Regions from separate parts of the Saccharopolyspora hattusasensis genome, predicted to be linked through region 3. Evidence: riboswitches for the same ligand, from Rfam matches in the RefSeq annotation. Region 3 holds a riboswitch; each other region holds the start of a gene.
What was found. A riboswitch is a leader RNA that binds a small molecule or an ion and turns the genes downstream of it on or off. The one in region 3 is predicted to bind thiamine pyrophosphate.
Positions count from the first base shown of each region.

Region 1: linked by a shared signal. The riboswitch ahead of ACRXBZ_RS04375 (purine-cytosine permease family protein) and the one ahead of thiO (glycine oxidase ThiO) in region 3 are both predicted to bind thiamine pyrophosphate.
Region 2: linked by a shared signal. The riboswitch ahead of thiD (bifunctional hydroxymethylpyrimidine kinase/phosphomethylpyrimidine kinase) and the one ahead of thiO (glycine oxidase ThiO) in region 3 are both predicted to bind thiamine pyrophosphate.

Region 1 covers NZ_JBPCDC010000001.1:928,656-934,070, reverse strand. Annotated here, with positions in the region: gene ACRXBZ_RS04405 (SGNH/GDSL hydrolase family protein) at 1-102, opposite strand, end outside; gene ACRXBZ_RS04400 (hypothetical protein) at 185-331, opposite strand; gene ACRXBZ_RS04395 (winged helix-turn-helix domain-containing protein) at 853-1,038, shown strand; gene ACRXBZ_RS04390 (transposase) at 1,294-1,722, shown strand; gene ACRXBZ_RS04385 (VOC family protein) at 1,740-2,132, opposite strand; gene ACRXBZ_RS04380 (helicase HerA-like domain-containing protein) at 2,112-2,411, shown strand; TPP riboswitch at 2,422-2,535, shown strand; gene ACRXBZ_RS04375 (purine-cytosine permease family protein) at 2,526-3,854, shown strand; gene ispH (4-hydroxy-3-methylbut-2-enyl diphosphate reductase) at 3,977-4,903, opposite strand; gene ACRXBZ_RS04365 (family 2 encapsulin nanocompartment cargo protein polyprenyl transferase) at 5,002-5,415, opposite strand, start outside.
Region 2 covers NZ_JBPCDC010000001.1:5,509,709-5,515,123, forward strand. Annotated here, with positions in the region: gene ACRXBZ_RS26350 (AMP-binding protein) at 1-1,061, opposite strand, end outside; gene ACRXBZ_RS26355 (hypothetical protein) at 1,186-1,485, opposite strand; gene ACRXBZ_RS26360 (hypothetical protein) at 1,591-2,331, opposite strand; TPP riboswitch at 2,497-2,592, shown strand; gene thiD (bifunctional hydroxymethylpyrimidine kinase/phosphomethylpyrimidine kinase) at 2,580-3,377, shown strand; gene tenA (thiaminase II) at 3,479-4,189, shown strand; gene ACRXBZ_RS26375 (polysaccharide pyruvyl transferase family protein) at 4,481-5,415, opposite strand, start outside.
Region 3 covers NZ_JBPCDC010000001.1:4,713,528-4,718,942, forward strand. Annotated here, with positions in the region: gene ACRXBZ_RS22325 (GntR family transcriptional regulator) at 1-406, shown strand, start outside; gene ACRXBZ_RS22330 (hypothetical protein) at 444-863, shown strand; gene ACRXBZ_RS22335 (S1 family peptidase) at 1,025-2,167, shown strand; gene thiE (thiamine phosphate synthase) at 2,264-2,935, opposite strand; TPP riboswitch at 3,059-3,164, shown strand; gene thiO (glycine oxidase ThiO) at 3,155-4,282, shown strand; gene thiS (sulfur carrier protein ThiS) at 4,270-4,470, shown strand; gene ACRXBZ_RS22355 (thiazole synthase) at 4,621-5,385, shown strand.

The DNA of each region.
Region 1 (5,415 bases), 3.8 Mb from region 3:
GACCACCGGATCGCCCATGCCCACGGCGACCGAATCGCCGAGCACCGCCAGGGTCCGTGTTCGTCGCGGGCCGGGCGGGCCCGCCGTGATCGCGTCCTGCACGTGAGCATGGTGATCGCCGAGCCTCCTGCGGCGGTGAGGCGGCGGTGACTAACCGGCGACCGCTTGGCGAAGAATCGGCGCGTCAGCGGGGTTCGGCGCGGTAGTCCTTGCCGGGCCAGAAGGGCCATTCTTCGAAGGCCAGGCACTTCCCGTCCGGGGCGAACCGCACGATCCACAGGTCCCGGTACTCCTCGTGAGTGATCCTTCCGGTAAGAACCGGAAGGATCACTCACGAGCGTTCAGGCACACAGGAGGTGCCGCCGGGTGGGCTCCTCCTGGGGCGCCGGGCTGGCCTGGGTCGGCTGTGGGGATCCCGGTGGTCTGTGGGGGTGTTCTTGTTCCGCCCGGTGTCTTCGTTGCGGGTTTCGGCTTCGATGTCGGCTATGAGGTGCCAGACCGTGTAGGCGGCTTCGCCGCCGCCTCCGGCGTGCTGGCCGGATCGAGAACGCGAGGGCTCTTGCGGGTAGCTGGGTGGTGAATATGGCGAGGATCAGCAGGGTGAACAGGACGAACGTGCTGAGCTGGGCCCAGGACATCGGTGGTTCTCCTTCGGTGGGGCGAAGGGTGGGGTCAATTTCGCGAGAAATTGACGTTCACCCGGGTGACGGTCAATTTCTCGCGAAATTGCCACCACCTGCACGAACGCACTGCGGCGATCACGAAGCGCGACGATGCCCCGTCACCCGGGGTGGGCGCAATTTCTCGCGAAATTGCGCCGTCCTCGGGTGACCACAGGCGGGTGGTGAGGGTGTGTCGGCAGCGCATGCAGGTGCGGATGCGGTCCCTTTTCGGGCTGGTCGTGCAGCTCCGCTGCGTTCGGCTGGGGTGGTGTGGACCCGCAAGGCGGTGGCCGAGTTGATCCGGGTGCGCCACGGCGTCGTGTTGAGTTTGCGCACCGTCGGCGACTATCTGCGCTGTTGGGGTGTGTCGCCGTAGAGACCGATCCGCAGGCCTACGAGCGGGACCCCGAGGCCGTGCGCCGATGGGGGGAGGACTATCCGGCCATCGTTGCTCGCGCTTGCCGCGAGGTGCGGTGATCGTGTGGCTGGACCAGACCGGGATCCGCTCTGATGCCGCAGTGGGCCGAACCTGCCGAACCTGGGCACCGGCCGGCCGGACACCGGTGGTGGGCAAGACCGGGGAAACGGTTCAGCGTGAACGCCATGTGCGCGATCGGTAACAAGGGGCGAGCTGTACTTCACCGTCTACACCGGGTCGTTCAACGCCGGCGTGTTCGTGCCGTTTCTGGACAGTCTGACCCGTCACCTGGACAGTCTGACCCGTCACCTGGACCGTACGGTCCAGGTGATCGTCGACGGTCGTCCTGTCCACCGCCGTAAGACCGTCCGCAAGTGGGTGGACGATCACGCTGCGGCGATCGGGATGCACTTCCTGCCCGGATACAGCCCCGAGCTCAACCCCGACGAGATCCAGGGTGCCGACCTCAAAAGGACCATGACCACCGGCACAGCATCGAAAACCCGCGACGAGTTGAAACAAGCGGCCCGCTCCTTCCTCCACCGGGCAAACCCGAAGTCCGCTACGCCGCCTGAGACCACACATTTGCCCTACGAATCAAAAAAACGCCTCAGCAGAGGCCAATACGCTCGCGGGTCCTGACATGGCCAGGTGGTGGGTCAGCTGGATTGGTCGCCGCTGCCGTAGGGGCGGGTTAGGATCTCCAGGACGTGGCCGTCGGGGTCGTCGAAGTAGACGCCGCGCCCACCGTCCCGGGTGTTGATCCGCCCCGCCTCGTGGTGCCCCGGGTCCGCCCAGTACGGCAGGTCCTGAGCCTGGATCCGCGCGAAGATCTCGTCGAACTCGCCTTCGGTGACCAGGAACGCGTAGTGCTGCGGGTTGATCTCCTCGCCGGTCTCCAGGTAGTCCAACGTGACGTCGTTGCTGGTCTGGACGCACATGAACGGCCCGAAGGGTTCCGGTTGGGGTAGCCCCAGCAGGTCGGCGACGAACCGCGCGTTGGCGATCTTGTCGGAAGTGGCGACGATCGTGTGGTTGAGTTGGACGGCCATGGGTTTGCTCGCTTTCCTCGTCGTGCTGCGCTACTCCCGAGGCTAGGAGTTAGACCAAGGTCGAGGTCAATGGGACCCGCAGCCGGACCGGTTCAGGCATCGCTCGTCCGGGTGCGGGCCGCCGCGGCGTCGTCCGATTTTCGCGGAAAGTACGAGCAGGCCGTCGATCGGGAATCCGCCTACGAACTGCTGGCGAAGAAGGTCGCCGCGCCGGAGCTGCCCGAAGCAACCTCCGCAGGTGATCGGGCCCACCTGACATCAGTCACCTCGTCGGGGTAAGGTGCCTCCGACTTATCCACGCGGGAGCTCGGGCGTACCGGGCTGAGAGGGTGGCACCGCACGCGCCACCGACCGCAGAACCTGTCCGGATAATGCCGGCGTAGGGAGCTGTTGATGGCGCTTGACGTCGATCGTGCCGAAGTTCCGCACACCCTGGACGAACCGGCGCCCAAGACGCTGGGCGTGCTCGACCAGGGCGCTTTCTGGGGAAATCTCGGGGTGAGCCTGCTCGGGTTCAGCGGGGCGCTGGCCGTGCTCGCGCCGAGCGGAGTGCCGCAGCTGTCCTTCACGGCCGCCGTCACCGCGTGCGTGGTGGGCACCGTGATCGGCAGCATCATGGTCGGCATTTCGGCGATCCCCGGGGCGCGCACCGGGGCGCCCGCGATGATGTTGCTGCGCGGCCTTTTCGGCACCAAGCTGTCGTACCTGCCGACCGTGCTGAACGCCCTGCAGTTGGTCGGCTGGGGCACCTTCGAGCTGCTGGTGATCGCGCAGGGCGCGGAGGCGCTGTTCGGTGGCGGCCCGCGGTGGTTGTACGTGGTGCTGGCCGGGGCGCTGACCACCGCGCTCGCGCTGCGCCCGCTCGGCGCGCTGCGCCTGCTGCGGCGCTACGTCAGCATCGCGGTGGCGATCGCGATGGTGTACTTCTTCGTCCAACTGCTGGTTAGCCACCCGCTGCCGGACATGAACACCGGTTCCTGGCAGGGGTTCTGGCCGGGTGCGGACGCCGCGCTGGCGGTCGCGGTGTCCTGGATCCCGGTCGCCTCGGACTACTCGCGGCACTCGAAGTCGGCGACCGGCGCGTTCACCGCCGCGACGGTGGGCTACTCAGTCACCCAGATCGCCTGCTACCTGCTGGGGCTACTCGGGTTGGCGCTGGTCGCCGGCGATGCCGACAAGGCGTTCGACCCGCTGCTGGCGGTGCCGCTCGGGGTGATCTTCTTCGGGATCCTGGTGCTGCGCGAGGTCGACCAGTCCTTCGCCAACACCTACTCGACCGCGGTCTCCATCCAGAACCTGCGGCCCAGCGCGGACCGCCGGGTGCTGTGCCTGGTCATCGGCGCGGTGATCACGCTGCTCGCGCTGACCCTGGACATCGCCCAGTTCTCGAACTTCCTGCTGCTGATCGGCTCGGTGTTCGTGCCGATGTTCGGCGTGCTTGCGGTGGACTACTTCGGGCACGCCCGCCGCCGCGACTGGGACCTGTCCGCGCAGGCCCCGTCCCGCTGGGGCATGCTGCTGGCCTGGCTGCTCGGCTTCTCGGCGTTCCAGCTGATCAACCCGGGTGAGCTCGGCTGGTGGAGCCGGCTGTGGACGGGTGTGCGGGACGCGCTCGGCTTCACAGTACCGACGTGGATGAGCGCTGCCCTCACCTCATTCCTCGTGGCGGCCCTCGCGGCTGCGATCATCGGAGCCTTCCGCCGCCGCACCGAGGAAAGCTGAGTTCAGGGGCAACCGTGGCGAAGGTCGTGGGTGCCCCTCAACCAACTGCTAGTCCGCTGATCAACACCCATCTGCACGTGGACCCACGCCCTGGGTTCCGGTCCATCGCCCTGGCAACCCGTTCAGCGGAGTGTGGCTGGCAGGCCGAAGCGGATCTCTTCGCGGGTCGTCTCGTGCTCGATGACCGTGGCCGGTTCGAGGTGGTCGATGACGTCCTCGACCAGGCCCGGCGGAGCCGATGCTCCCGCGGTGAGGCCTATCGTCTCGGCGCCGGCGAGCCATGCGGGCTGGATGTCGGTGACGTCGTCGATCAGGTGGGCGGCGGTGCCCTGGCGGCGGGCCAGCTCCACCAGGCGCTTCGAGTTCGACGAGTTCGCCGAGCCGATCACCAGCACCAGGTCGCACTCCCCGGCGATCGCCGACAGCGCGTCCTGCCGATTGGTGCTGGCGTAGCAGATGTCCTTCGAGGATGGCCCGCGGACGGCCGGGAAGCGGCGCCGCAGCGCGGCGACGATGTCCGCCGTCTCGTCTACGGCGAGGGTGGTTTGCGTCAGGTAGGACACCCGCCTCGGGTCCGGCACCTCGATCTCGCCGACGTCCTCGACGGATTCCACCAGCACCGTCTGGTCGGGCGCCTCGCCGAGCGTGCCCTCCACCTCCTCGTGTCCACTGTGGCCGATGAGCACCAGGGTGTCGCCGCGCCCTGCGAACCGCCGCACCTCGGCGTGCACCTTCGCCACCAGCGGGCAGGTCGCGTCGATGACCGCTAGGCCCCGCCGCTGCGCTTCCTCCCGTACGGCAGGGGAAACCCCGTGCGCCGAGAAGACCACGGTGGCGCCGTCGGGCACCGCGTCGAGCTCATCGACGAACACCGCGCCCCGGCTCTCCAGATCGGCCACCACGTGCGTGTTGTGCACGATCTGCTTGCGCACGTAGATCGGGCCGCCGCGGAGCGCGAGCGCCTGCTCCACGATCTCGATGGCGCGGTCGACCCCGGCGCAGAACGAGCGCGGTGCGGCGAGCAGCACCGTGCGCTGTTGACTCGGCATGACTGCACTCCAAAATCGGTCGGCTGTTGCCGAACACCGGCCGCTGCCCGGAGGCGGTGTTCCCAGATGCGGGTGGCGGCCGTGATCGGCGGTCGGCGTCAGTGGTCGCGGCGGGTCACCAGGTGGGCGAGGGCGCTGAGCTCCTCGGCCGCGCGCGGGGCCGGGTCGCAGCGGTGCAGGTCGCTCAGCGCGGATGCGAGCAGGTCGTCCGCTTGGTTCTGGCTCCAGGCGCGCCCGCCGGCCAGCGCGATCAGATCGGCGGCTTGGGCCAGGTCGCTGCCGGACAGCGGCTGGTCGCGGAGGTAGAGGGCGGCCAGCCGCCGACCGGCCGGCGTGCCGGAGGTCAGCGCGGAAACCACCGGCAGGGTCTTCTTGCGGGTGCGCAGGTCGGAGAACACCGGTTTACCGGTGACCGCCGGATCGCCCCAGATCCCGAGCAGGTCGTCGACGTGCTGGAAAGCCAGCCCCAGCCGCTCGCCGAAGCTGCGGAGCCGGGCTATCTGGTCGGGCTT
Region 2 (5,415 bases), 800 kb from region 3:
ACCTCGGTGGAGCCGTAGAAGTTGTAGAGCACCGGCCCGAAGGCGCGCTGGAACCTGGAGGCCAGGTCGGCGGGCAGCGCAGAGCCGCTGCTCGCCACGACGCGCAACGTGCTGTGGTCGTACTCGTCGCGGACCCGTTCGGGGAGCTCGAGGATGCGCTGGAGCATCACCGGCACCACGAACATCGATGTGCACCGGTTGCGCTGCACCGCGCCGAGCGACTGCTCGGGGTCGAACCGGCGTCGCAGCACCAGCGTCGCGCCGAGCACGGAGCCGAGCTGAAACGCGGCGAGGCCCCAGGTGTGGAACAGCGGTGCGCTGACCAAGATCCGGTCCCCGTTGCGCAGCGGTACGCGGGACAGGATCGACGCCGCGGGCGCGAGCCCCGGCGGATCGGGGCGGCAGGCGCCTTTCGGGGTTCCGGTGGTGCCGGAGGTGAGCACGATCATCCGGGAGTGCCGCTTCGGCCGGGCCAGGTGCTTGGCCGAGGACGTGGCGATCAGGTGCTCCAGCGTGTCGTGCCGGGTGGTGCCTTCGGTCCACGCCAGCACGGCTTCGACGTCTTCGGGCAGGTCCGGCAGGTGGGCGCGGTATTCGGCGTCCAGGACCAGCAGGCCGACCCGCTGCTCGGCGATCACGTTGGCGAGCAGCGGGGTGCTCAGGCCCGTGTTGAGCAGAACCACGTCTATGCCGAGCTTGGCGGCGGCGACGATCGTCTCGATCGGCCCGTGGTGGTTGTGGCACAGCACGCCGATCCGGGTGCCTCGGGGAACCCGGTTGCGCAGGCCGTTGGCGAGCCGGGTGGTGCGCTGCGAGAGCTCGGCGTAGCTGAGCGCGCCACGCTCGTCGATCACGGCCGGGCGGTCGGCGTGGCGCACCGCGCCGACGGCGAAGCCCAGCGGCGGGGTGATGCCCCAGCGGCGCCAGGCGAGGACGATGCGCAGCAGCTTGTCCGGCCGAAGCGGGCTGATCACGCCCTGCTTGGTCAGGACGCACACCGTGTGCAAGCCCGACGTCCCGCGCCGGAGCAGCGCGACTGATCGTTGCCAGAACGTGCTCACGCAGTCACCTCTCGGTTGCCAGGCTACCGGGAGTGGATAATGCCGCGAGCGGACTTGCGGGGGAAGACTGCGATCGTGAGCGCGGCGGCCGACAGACCGCCAGCCACCGCGCTCACGAGGGGATTCATTCCATTGCGGCGGCCACCACGATCGCGTCGCGCAGGGCAGCGCGCAGTCTGCCGACCTCCAGCGGGGAAAGCACCGCGGTCTCGCCCGCTGGAGCGATCACCACCACGTTCCCCTGGTTGATCAACACCGACATGTCACGACGTCTGCCGGCGACATCGCGGCAGCTCACGTGCCACTGCCTGGCGGGCTCCACGTTCCCAGCCTCCCTGTTGCAGTCCGCGCGCTCTGCCTCCCGCGCGCGGTTGTTGATCGAGGGACGCAGCTGGATGCGCACCGTGACGGCGGTTCTGCGCATATGTCACCCGGAAAACTTCCGGGCCACCCCTGGTAAGGGGAGCCGATACGCAGAGTGTCCGCAATTTCAATTGAAACTGCGGACACGGGCGGGGTCGGCCGGTCTTCAGACCGGGCGGACCACCAGGCCGTTCGGTTCGGCGGTGAAGGTGACCGCGGCTTCCTCGAAGTCGGCGATCGGCAGCTCATCGCGCACCAGCCGGTGCGGCGCGTCGAAGGCCTCGACCCGGATCTCGCGGGTGGTCAGCGTCCGCTCCGGGAAGTCCGCGCCGCCGACCTGGACCTGCAGCTCGCCGCCCTGCACCGTCATGGTCAGCCAACCGCCGGGCACCGGCAGCTGCTCACCGTCGGAGGTCAGGACCAGCCGGCTCGCACCGGGGTTCTCGGCGCGCACGGCGACATGCGAGATCGCGACGTCGCGCTGGCCGGAGTCGCCGGCCAGCGCGATCACGTCCCGCTTGACCTCCTCGGCGGGGCCGTCCCCGGGCTTCGGCGCGAGCACCGGGGCGCGCAGTTCGGCGGCCACCCGGTAGGGCTGCCACGATCCGGCGCCGATCAGGTTGACCACCGCGGTGATCTCGACGTCGGCCAGCAGCCGGTCGCTGCCGGGAGCCGGAGTCACTTCGACCGCGGCGACGTCGCGCCGGTTCAGCAACTCGCGCAGCGCCTTCGCGCGCTGCCTGCTGTTGCGGTCGAATCCGCGGGTGATCGCCACCGTCCCCGAACCGGCGGCCGCCACGGCGGCTTCGGTCAGGTCCGCCAGCGGGGCCCAGATCCGGGCGGGATCCTCCGGCCGGGGCTGCCGGCGGGAACGGGCGAAACTCGGGGCATCGGTCGTGGTTTCCATCATCAACCACTTTAGTCCGCGGCGAAGGGTTGCCTGGCCTGTCGGTGGTGACCTTCACGGTGTGAATTAGATCGCTGTGCCGGGCGCCGGGCGAGCGGCCGTGCGCCTGATCGACTGAGGGCGCCGAGGGCGTGGTCGCGCGGCGGTCCCGGTTGTTAGGTTGGTGGCAGTGACGCGGGGTGCCTGGGCTGCCGGGCTGAGAACAGACCCGTTGAACCTGACCTAGCTCGTACTAGCGGAGGGACGTCATGGTTCCCAATGTGCTGACCATCGCAGGCACCGACCCCAGCGGCGGCGCCGGTGTGCAAGCCGATCTGAAGACCTTCTCCGCGCACGGCGCCTACGGCATGTCCGTGATCACCGCGCTGGTCGCGCAGACCACCACCGGTGTTTCCGAGGTCCACGAGGTGCCGCCGGAGTTCATCACCGCGCAGCTGGTCACGCTGCTCGACGACGTGCGGGTGGACGCGGTCAAGATCGGCATGCTGGCCAACGCCGAGGTGATCCGCGCGGTGATCGGGGTCCTCGACCGCTACTCGCCGCCGCACGTCGTGCTGGACCCGGTGATGGTCGCCAAGAGCGGTGACCGGCTGCTCGCGCCGGAGGCGGTCAGCGTGCTGCGCGACGAGCTGCTGCCGCGCGTGGACCTGATCACCCCGAACCTGCCCGAGGCCGCCGATCTGCTGGGCGAGCCGGAGATCGCCGACCCCAACGACATGCCCGCGCAGGCCGAGCGGCTGGCCGGGCTGGGCGCGAAGCAGGTGCTGCTAAAGGGCGGTCACCTCGACGGCCGGTCCAGCGTGGACCTGCTCTACGGCGAAGGGATCGCCGAGTTCCTGTCGAGCGAGCGCGTCGTGACCACCAACGACCACGGCACCGGCTGCACGCTGTCGGCCGCGATCGCGGCGCTGCGTCCGCAGCGCGCAGACTGGCTCGACGCGGTGCGCGAGGCCAAGGAGTACCTGACGGAGGCGCTGCGCGCTTCCGACCGGCTCGACGTGGGCCACGGCCACGGCCCGGTGCACCACTTCCACCACTGGTGGTGATCGACGTTCCCCCGGTGTCGTGAGCGCTTTTGGTTGCCATAGCGCCGAAAAGTGCTCACGGGGCCCCGCACCACAGGTCGAGACAGCTACGAGAGGTTCTGATGAGCAAGCTGCCCGCTCCGCCCGCCGACGGTTTCTGCGCCGAGGCTTGGGCGCACACCGCCGATCTGCAGCAGGCGATCGTCGAGCACCCGTTCAACGCCGCGCTCACCGACGGCACCCTGGACCGCGACCGGTTCGCGTTCTACATCGTGCAGGACGCGCGCTACCTGGTCGGTTTCGCGCAGGCGCTGGCGGCCGCCGCGACGCGGGCCGACAACGCCGAGGACGCGGCGTTCCTGGCCGGTGCGTCCCAGGGCGCACTGGTCGAGGAGCGCCGACTGCACGCCGGTTACGTCGCGGAGTTCGGCCTTACCGACGCCGAGATCGCCGGGGTCGAGACGTCCCCGTCCTGCCTGGCCTACACCTCGTACCTGCGGGCGACCGCGCTGACCGAGCCGTATCCGGTGCTGCTGGCGGCGATCCTGCCGTGCTTCTGGGTGTACCAGCACGTGGGCACCACGATCCTGGAAGCCACCGGTGGTGCCGAAGATCATCCGTACCGGGCGTGGATCCAGACCTATGCCGACGACGAGTTCGCCGAGGCGGTGCTGACCGCGCGCGACCTCACCGACCGGGTCGCCAAGGGAGCCGACGCCGAGACCCGGCAGCGGATGCTCGACGCGTTCACCCGAGCGACTGAGTACGAGTGGCTGTTCTGGAACAGCGCTTGGATCAAGGAGGAGTGGCAGACTTCGCGATTCCTGAACTAATCGCGAAACCCCTTGCAAGGTGGGCAGGAACGCACTTCGGCCCAGTGTGATCCGGTGCACGAACGGGGCCGTAACGAATCGCGAGCCGAAGCGATTCTCCCAGCGAGACGCCCGTCCGGGCGGGGACTTGGATGTGGGTTCTTCCCACCGTAGACGGAGTTTCGACGACCGTGGGCAATTCTATTCTGATTGTTCTGATGGGCATGCTGGTGCCCGTGTTAGCGGCTGCGCCGTTCTACCTCGCCGACCGCCGTCGGGAGCAGCAGGATGCCGTCGAGGGCGATGAATAGGTCAGCCCCCGTAGATCTTCTTCGCGAGTTCTTCCTTGCCCCGCTTGAGTTCCTGCAACGCGTTGGCGGCGAATCCACGGCTGGTCGGCATGGCCGGGATCCGCAGGCCTTCGCTGAGCGTCCAGCCGGAGCCGCAGTCGATCAGCGACCGGTGCTTGTTGGTGTAGTAGCCGGAGTTGATCGACACCGCGACCCCGTGCGCTCCGGCCGCGGCCGCCATCAGGTGCAGGTGGAACCGGCTGGACAGCCAGCGCTGCCCGGCCGCCGCGGGCAGCCCGTCGGCCATGATCTCGGAGAACGGGTAGAAGCGGGCGCCCGGTAGGTCATGTTCCACCAGCGCGAAGACCTCGCGGTCCACGCGCGGGATGCCTTCGACGAAGCCGACCTGCTCGGGGCGCACGCCCCATTCGCCCAGCGTGTCCAACAGGAATCCGGCGAGCGCGGGCACCGAATCGTCGAGCAGGTCCGACTGCAGGCACACCATGACCTCGCGCAGGTCGTCGTCCCGGTACAGCTCGGGTTCGACCCCGAAGAACATGTCATCGCCGGTGTGTGAGGTGGCGCTGGACAGCGCCGCCGACGGCTCGTCGCGCACGTCGACGACCTCGAACTGCGCGGCGAGGTTGCGCAGCAGCGGTTCCGCTTCGTCGGCGACCGGCGACAGCCCTTGGCCGGTCATCACCGCCCGGCCGCCGGAACGGCGCGTCGCCGCGACCGCGGCCGCGAGCAGGCCGATGTGCCGCGGCCAGATGCCGTTGACGAATCCGCCGCCGACGATGTGCACCAGGTCGGCGCGTGCCGCCAGCTCGATGCCGGCCACCCATCGCGGCGCCAGCCCCGGGTTGTTGAACGCGTGCTGCACGAACGACGCGACCTCCCACGGCCCGTCCGACGGGGCCTCCCAGCACAGCCGCCATAAGGTGTCGGTGAACCGGA
Region 3 (5,415 bases):
ACCGGCCGCGGAGGAGTTGGCCGCGCTGCTCGGGACCAAGCCGAGTTCGACCGTGCTGCGGCTGCGCCGGCTGCGGTTGGCCGACGGCGAGCCGATGGCCATCGAGACCACCCACCTGCCGCTGACCCGGTTCCGTGGGCTGACCGGCCAGCTGGAATCCGGCGGCTCCCTCTACCAGGTGCTACGCGAGAACTTCGACGTCGAGCTCGGGCACGCCGAGGAGACGATAGAGACCGCACTCGCCAGCCCGGAGGAGGCCGAGCTGCTCGGCTCCGACGTCGGGCTGCCGATGCTGCTGCTGTCCCGGCACTCGTTCGACACCGAGGGGCGCCCGGTGGAATGGGTGCGGTCGATCTACCGCGGCGACCGCTACAAGTTCGTCGCGAGGCTCAACCCGCCCAACTGAGCTGGCGCCGGTTTTGCGCTAAAACGGTGTTTTCCGCTTGAAGGGCACCCCGGTCGGGGTGCCCTTCGTCGTTGCGGGCCGCGGCGTTACGCGTAAGAGGGGTCTGTTGGTGAATGGTCTGGGTGGGGTGACCGGCAAGCCGCTCTCCGGCGGCGACGGCGGAACGACGCTCGGCCAGGTGCTGCACCGCGATCCGCAGCCAACGCCCAGCACCCCGGCCAAGCCGGCCAAACCGCGGGAGGCCCCGAGCGAGCAGCCGCAGCCGTCGACGGAGGTGAAACCCACCCAGCAGCCGGCGGAGCAACCCACCACGGAGGCCCCGGCACCCACCCAGCAGCCGACGCAGGCTGCGGCCTCGACCGAGCAGCCGAGCCAGGCGCCGGCCTCGGGCGTCGTCGACCTGCGCGACCCCGCCGCTAGGACAGGGGAGCTGCAGCAGTCCACTTCTGGGCGTTAAAAACCCCAGTTCAGGCGCCCCCTGTGCAACTCGATCGAGTTGCACAGGGGGCGTTTTGGGTGAGATGGGGCGAAAGGGAAAATGTGGGACTGGTGAGCTCCTCTGATACTGGATCGGCGGCGGGGGTTCTGAGATCCAGCTCACGAAGAGGGAGACATCAGATGAAGCGCAGACTCGCGGCCCGGGTGGCCGGGACCGTGATGTTGGCGGCGGGGACGGTGGCCGCGCTGACCATGCCGGCCACCGCCACCGCCACCGCCACCACCACCGAAACCGCGCCGCCCGCGAGCGAAGCGGCGACCCTGCTCGACGCGATGCAGCGCGACCTGGGCCTCAACCGGGACGAGGCACGCCAGCGGCTCGACCAGGAAGCCGCCGCCAACCGCGCGGAGCAGCAGCTCCGCGGCTCGCTGGGCGGCACCTTCGGCGGGGCCTACTTCGACCCGGCGAGCGGCAAGCTCGTCGTCGGCGTCACCGACTCGGCCGCCTTCGACGCGGTGCGGGCCGCCGGTGCCGAGCCCACGCTGGTCGACTACTCCATCGAGGAGCTCAACGGGGTCATCGAGGGCCTCAACCTCCGCAGTACCGCAGCCCCCAAGCCGGTTTCCGGCTGGTACGCCGACAGCCGCGCGAACTCCGTCGTCGTCACCACCAGGCCGGGCAGCGCCGTCCAGGCCGCGCAGTTCGTGCAGTCCACCGGCGTTCTCGTTGACGCGGTGCGGGTCGTGGAGTCGACGGAGAACCCGCGCACCCTGGCCGACGTCATCGGTGGCAACGCCTACTACATCGGCAGCGCCCGCTGTTCGGTCGGGTTCTCGGTGCAGGGCGGCTTCGTGACCGCCGGGCACTGCGGCAACAAGGGCGACACCACGTCGCAGCCCACCGGCAAGTTCGAGGGCTCGTCGTTCCCGGACAACGACTACGGCTGGGTCCGGGTCGGATCCGGCGAGACCCCGCGGCCGCTGGTGAACCAGTACAACGGCAGCAACGTCAGCGTGGCCGGCTCCACCGAGTCCGCCGTGGGCGCGTCCATCTGCCGCTCCGGTTCCACCACGGGCTGGCACTGCGGTTCGGTGCAGGCCAAGAACCAGACCGTGCAGTACCCGCAGGGCACCGTGACCGGCCTGACTCGCACCGACGTCTGCGCCGAGCCAGGTGACTCCGGTGGTTCGTGGCAGTCCGGCAACCAGGCCCAGGGCGTGACCTCCGGCGGTTCGGGCAACTGCAGCTCCGGCGGCACGACCTACTTCCAGCCGGTGAACGAGATCCTCCAGGCCTACGGCCTGAGCTTGCTCACCCAGTAACTCGCCCGACCGGCCCCCGGCGATCGGCCGGGGGCCGCGTCATGTCCGGGGTACTCCCAGGTAGACGTCCGGTGCGGACTGCGTGATCGGCGGGTCTCAGCCCAGGCGGTCGCGGAGTTCGCGGGCCGCCGCCCTTGGGTCCTCGGCTCGGGTGATCGCGCGGACCACGACGATCCGCTCCGCCCCGGCCTTGAGGGCCTCGTCGAGGTTGTCCGGGCCGATGCCGCCGATCGCGAACCACGGCCGACCGTGCCCGCGGTGCTCCGCGGCGTGCTCCACCAGGCCGAGCCCGGCCGCCTGGCGCCCCGGCTTGGTCGGGGTCGTCCACACCGGACCGGTGCAGAAGTAGTCCACGCCGGGTTCGGTGGCCGCGGCATCGGCCTGCACCACGTCGTGCGTGGACCGGCCGATCGCGACGTGCTCGCCGACGATGCGCCGGGCGATCTCCACCGGCAGGTCGTCCTGCCCGAGGTGCAGGATGTCGGCCTCGGCGGCCATCGCCACGTCCGCGCGGTCGTTCACCGCGAGCAGCGCGCCGTGCCGCACGCAGGCCTCGGCCAGCACCTCCAGCGCCGCCAGCTCGTGGCGGGCCTCCAGCGGAGCGCCGTTCGGTTGCTTGTCCCGCAGCTGGATGATGTCGACCCCGCCGGCCAAGGCCGCGTCCGCGAACTCCGCGAGATCACCGCGCTCGGTGCGCGCGTCGGTGCACAGGTACAGCCGCGACTCGTCGAGGCGGGCGCGGATGCCGAAGCCGTCCAATCCAGGCATGTTCCACAGGGTAGCCCCCTGCGGCGCGGTCGCCGGACGCGCTTTCGGCGCTCACGCCCCGGGCATCGTGAAAATTGCTCGACCTCGCTCCTGACGTCGCAATCCTCGCCCGGTACGGTGGTCCTCGGTGAGCACGGGAGTCCGGGTACCGGGCTGAGAGGGGGCGTTGGCCCCGACCGTCGAACCTGATCCGGGTCATGCCGGCGCAGGGAGCGTGGAGTGTTTGAAAAACGGAAGAAGCACGTCGTCGTCGTAGGAGGCGGCGTGATCGGCATGTCCGTGGCCTGGCGCGCAGCCGCCGCGGGACACCGGGTGCAGCTCGTCGACGCCGAACCGGCGTCCGGGGCGTCCAACGTGGCCGGCGGGATGCTGGCGCCGATCGCCGAGGCGTGGCCCGGCGAAGAGGAACTGCTGGAACTGGGCGAGGCGTCGCTGCGGCTGTGGCCGGCGTTCGCCGGCGAACTCGGTCAAGCCTCCGGCCTGCCTTCCGGATTGCGCCGCGAGGGAACCCTGGTCGTCGGCGTGGACAGCGCCGACCGGGCCGAGCTGGACAGCCTCGTCGACTACCTCGCCCGGCTCGGCCGCACCGTCACCCGCCTGACCAGCCGGGAGGTGCGACGCCTGGAGCCGTCCCTGGGACCGGCGGTGCGCGGTGGGCTTGAGGTGCCGGGCGACCTCGCGGTCGACAACCGCCTCGCGCTGGCTGCGCTGCGCGCGGCCGCCGCTGCGGCGGGCGTCGATTTCGTCGCGGCGAACGCGAAGCGGGTCCAGCCCGGCGCGGTGGAGCTCGAAGATTCCACTGTGGACTGCGATGCCGTGGTGATCGCGGCGGGCGTCCACTCGGGCGCGCTGCACCCCGCGCTGAAGGACCGGATCCGGCCGGTGAAGGGTGAAATCCTCCGCCTGCGCGCGCGGACCACGGCGCTGCCGCCGCCCAGCCGCACGATCCGCGGCCCGGTGCGCGGCCGGCAGACCTACCTGGTGCCGCGCGACGACGGCGGGCTGGTGCTCGGCGCCACCCAGTACGAGGTCGGGTTCGACACCGAGGTCACCATGGGCGGGGTGCGAGACCTGATCGCCGACGCCGAGCGGCTGATGCCGGGCATCGCCGAGTACCAGCTCGTCGAGGCCGCGGCCGGGCTGCGCCCGAGCACCGACGACAACCTGCCGGTGCTCGGCTGGCTGGAACCCGGTGTGCTGGCGGCCACCGGGCATCACCGCGGCGGCTTCCTGCTCGCCCCGGTCACCGTCGAGGCGGTGCTCGCGCTGCTGCACGGCGAGGAGCCCGCCACCGAGATCAAGGCCGCCGATCCGAGCCGATGGGGAGGACAGCAGTGCACGTCGTGATCAATGGTGAGACCCGGCAGGTAGCCGCCGACGCAACGCTCGCGGCGGTGCTGCAGGAATTCGGTGTGCCCAACCGGGGCGTGGCCGTGGCGCTGGACGGTTCGGTGGTGCCGCGTGCCGTGTGGCCGGACACCACGCTGAGCCCCGATGCCACCATCGAGGTCCTCACCGCAGTGCAAGGAGGGTGACGTGGCTCCGCCCCACCCGGAGGAGGGGCGTCCAACCGGAAAAGCCGGAAAGGTTGCGGTCCAACCCGAACCGACCCCTTGCGAAGCAGAAGAAGCGCATCGAACCGGGCATCGGTTCCCGCGCCACCCGAACCCGTCGTTAGGAGAGTCATGGACGACCCGTTGGTGATCGCCGGCCGCGAGTTCGGTTCGCGGCTGATCACCGGGACCGGAGGGGCGACGAACCTCGCGGTCCTGGAGCGCGCGCTGATCGCGTCCGGAACCGAGCTGACGACCGTGGCGATGCGCCGCGCCGACGCCGGCGGCGGCACCGGGGTGCTCGACCTGCTGCGCAAGCTCGGCATCGAAGCATTGCCGAACACGGCGGGCTGCCGGACGGCGGCTGAGGCCGTGCTGACCGCGCAGCTGGCGCGGGAGGCGCTGGAGACGAACTGGGTCAAGCTGGAGGTCGTCGCCGACGAGGACACCCTGCTGCCCGACCCGGTGGAGCTGCTTGACGCCGCGGAACAGCTGGTCGACCAGGGCTTCGTGGTGCTCGCCTACACCAACGACGACCCGGTGCTGGCGCTGAAGCTGGAGGAGGCCGGCTGCGCGGCGGTTATGCCGCTCGGTTCGCCGATCGGCACCGGCCTTGGCATCCGGAACCCGCACAACATCGAGATGATCGTCTCCCGTGCGTCGGTGCCGATCGTGCTGGACGCGGGCATCGGCACGGCCTCGGACGCGGCGCTGGCGATGGAGCTCGGCTGCTCCGCGGTCCTCCTGGCCACGGCGGTGACCCGCGCCCAGGACCCGGAGCGCATGGCGGCGGCGATGCGAGCGGCGGTCGAGGGCGGCCGCCTGGCGTCCCTGGCGGGCCGAATCCCGAAGCGCTTCTGGGCCCAGGCGTCCAGTCCCGGCCGACCCCTGGAGTGAGCGGAGGGCGCTGGCCGGCCGGGACCGGCT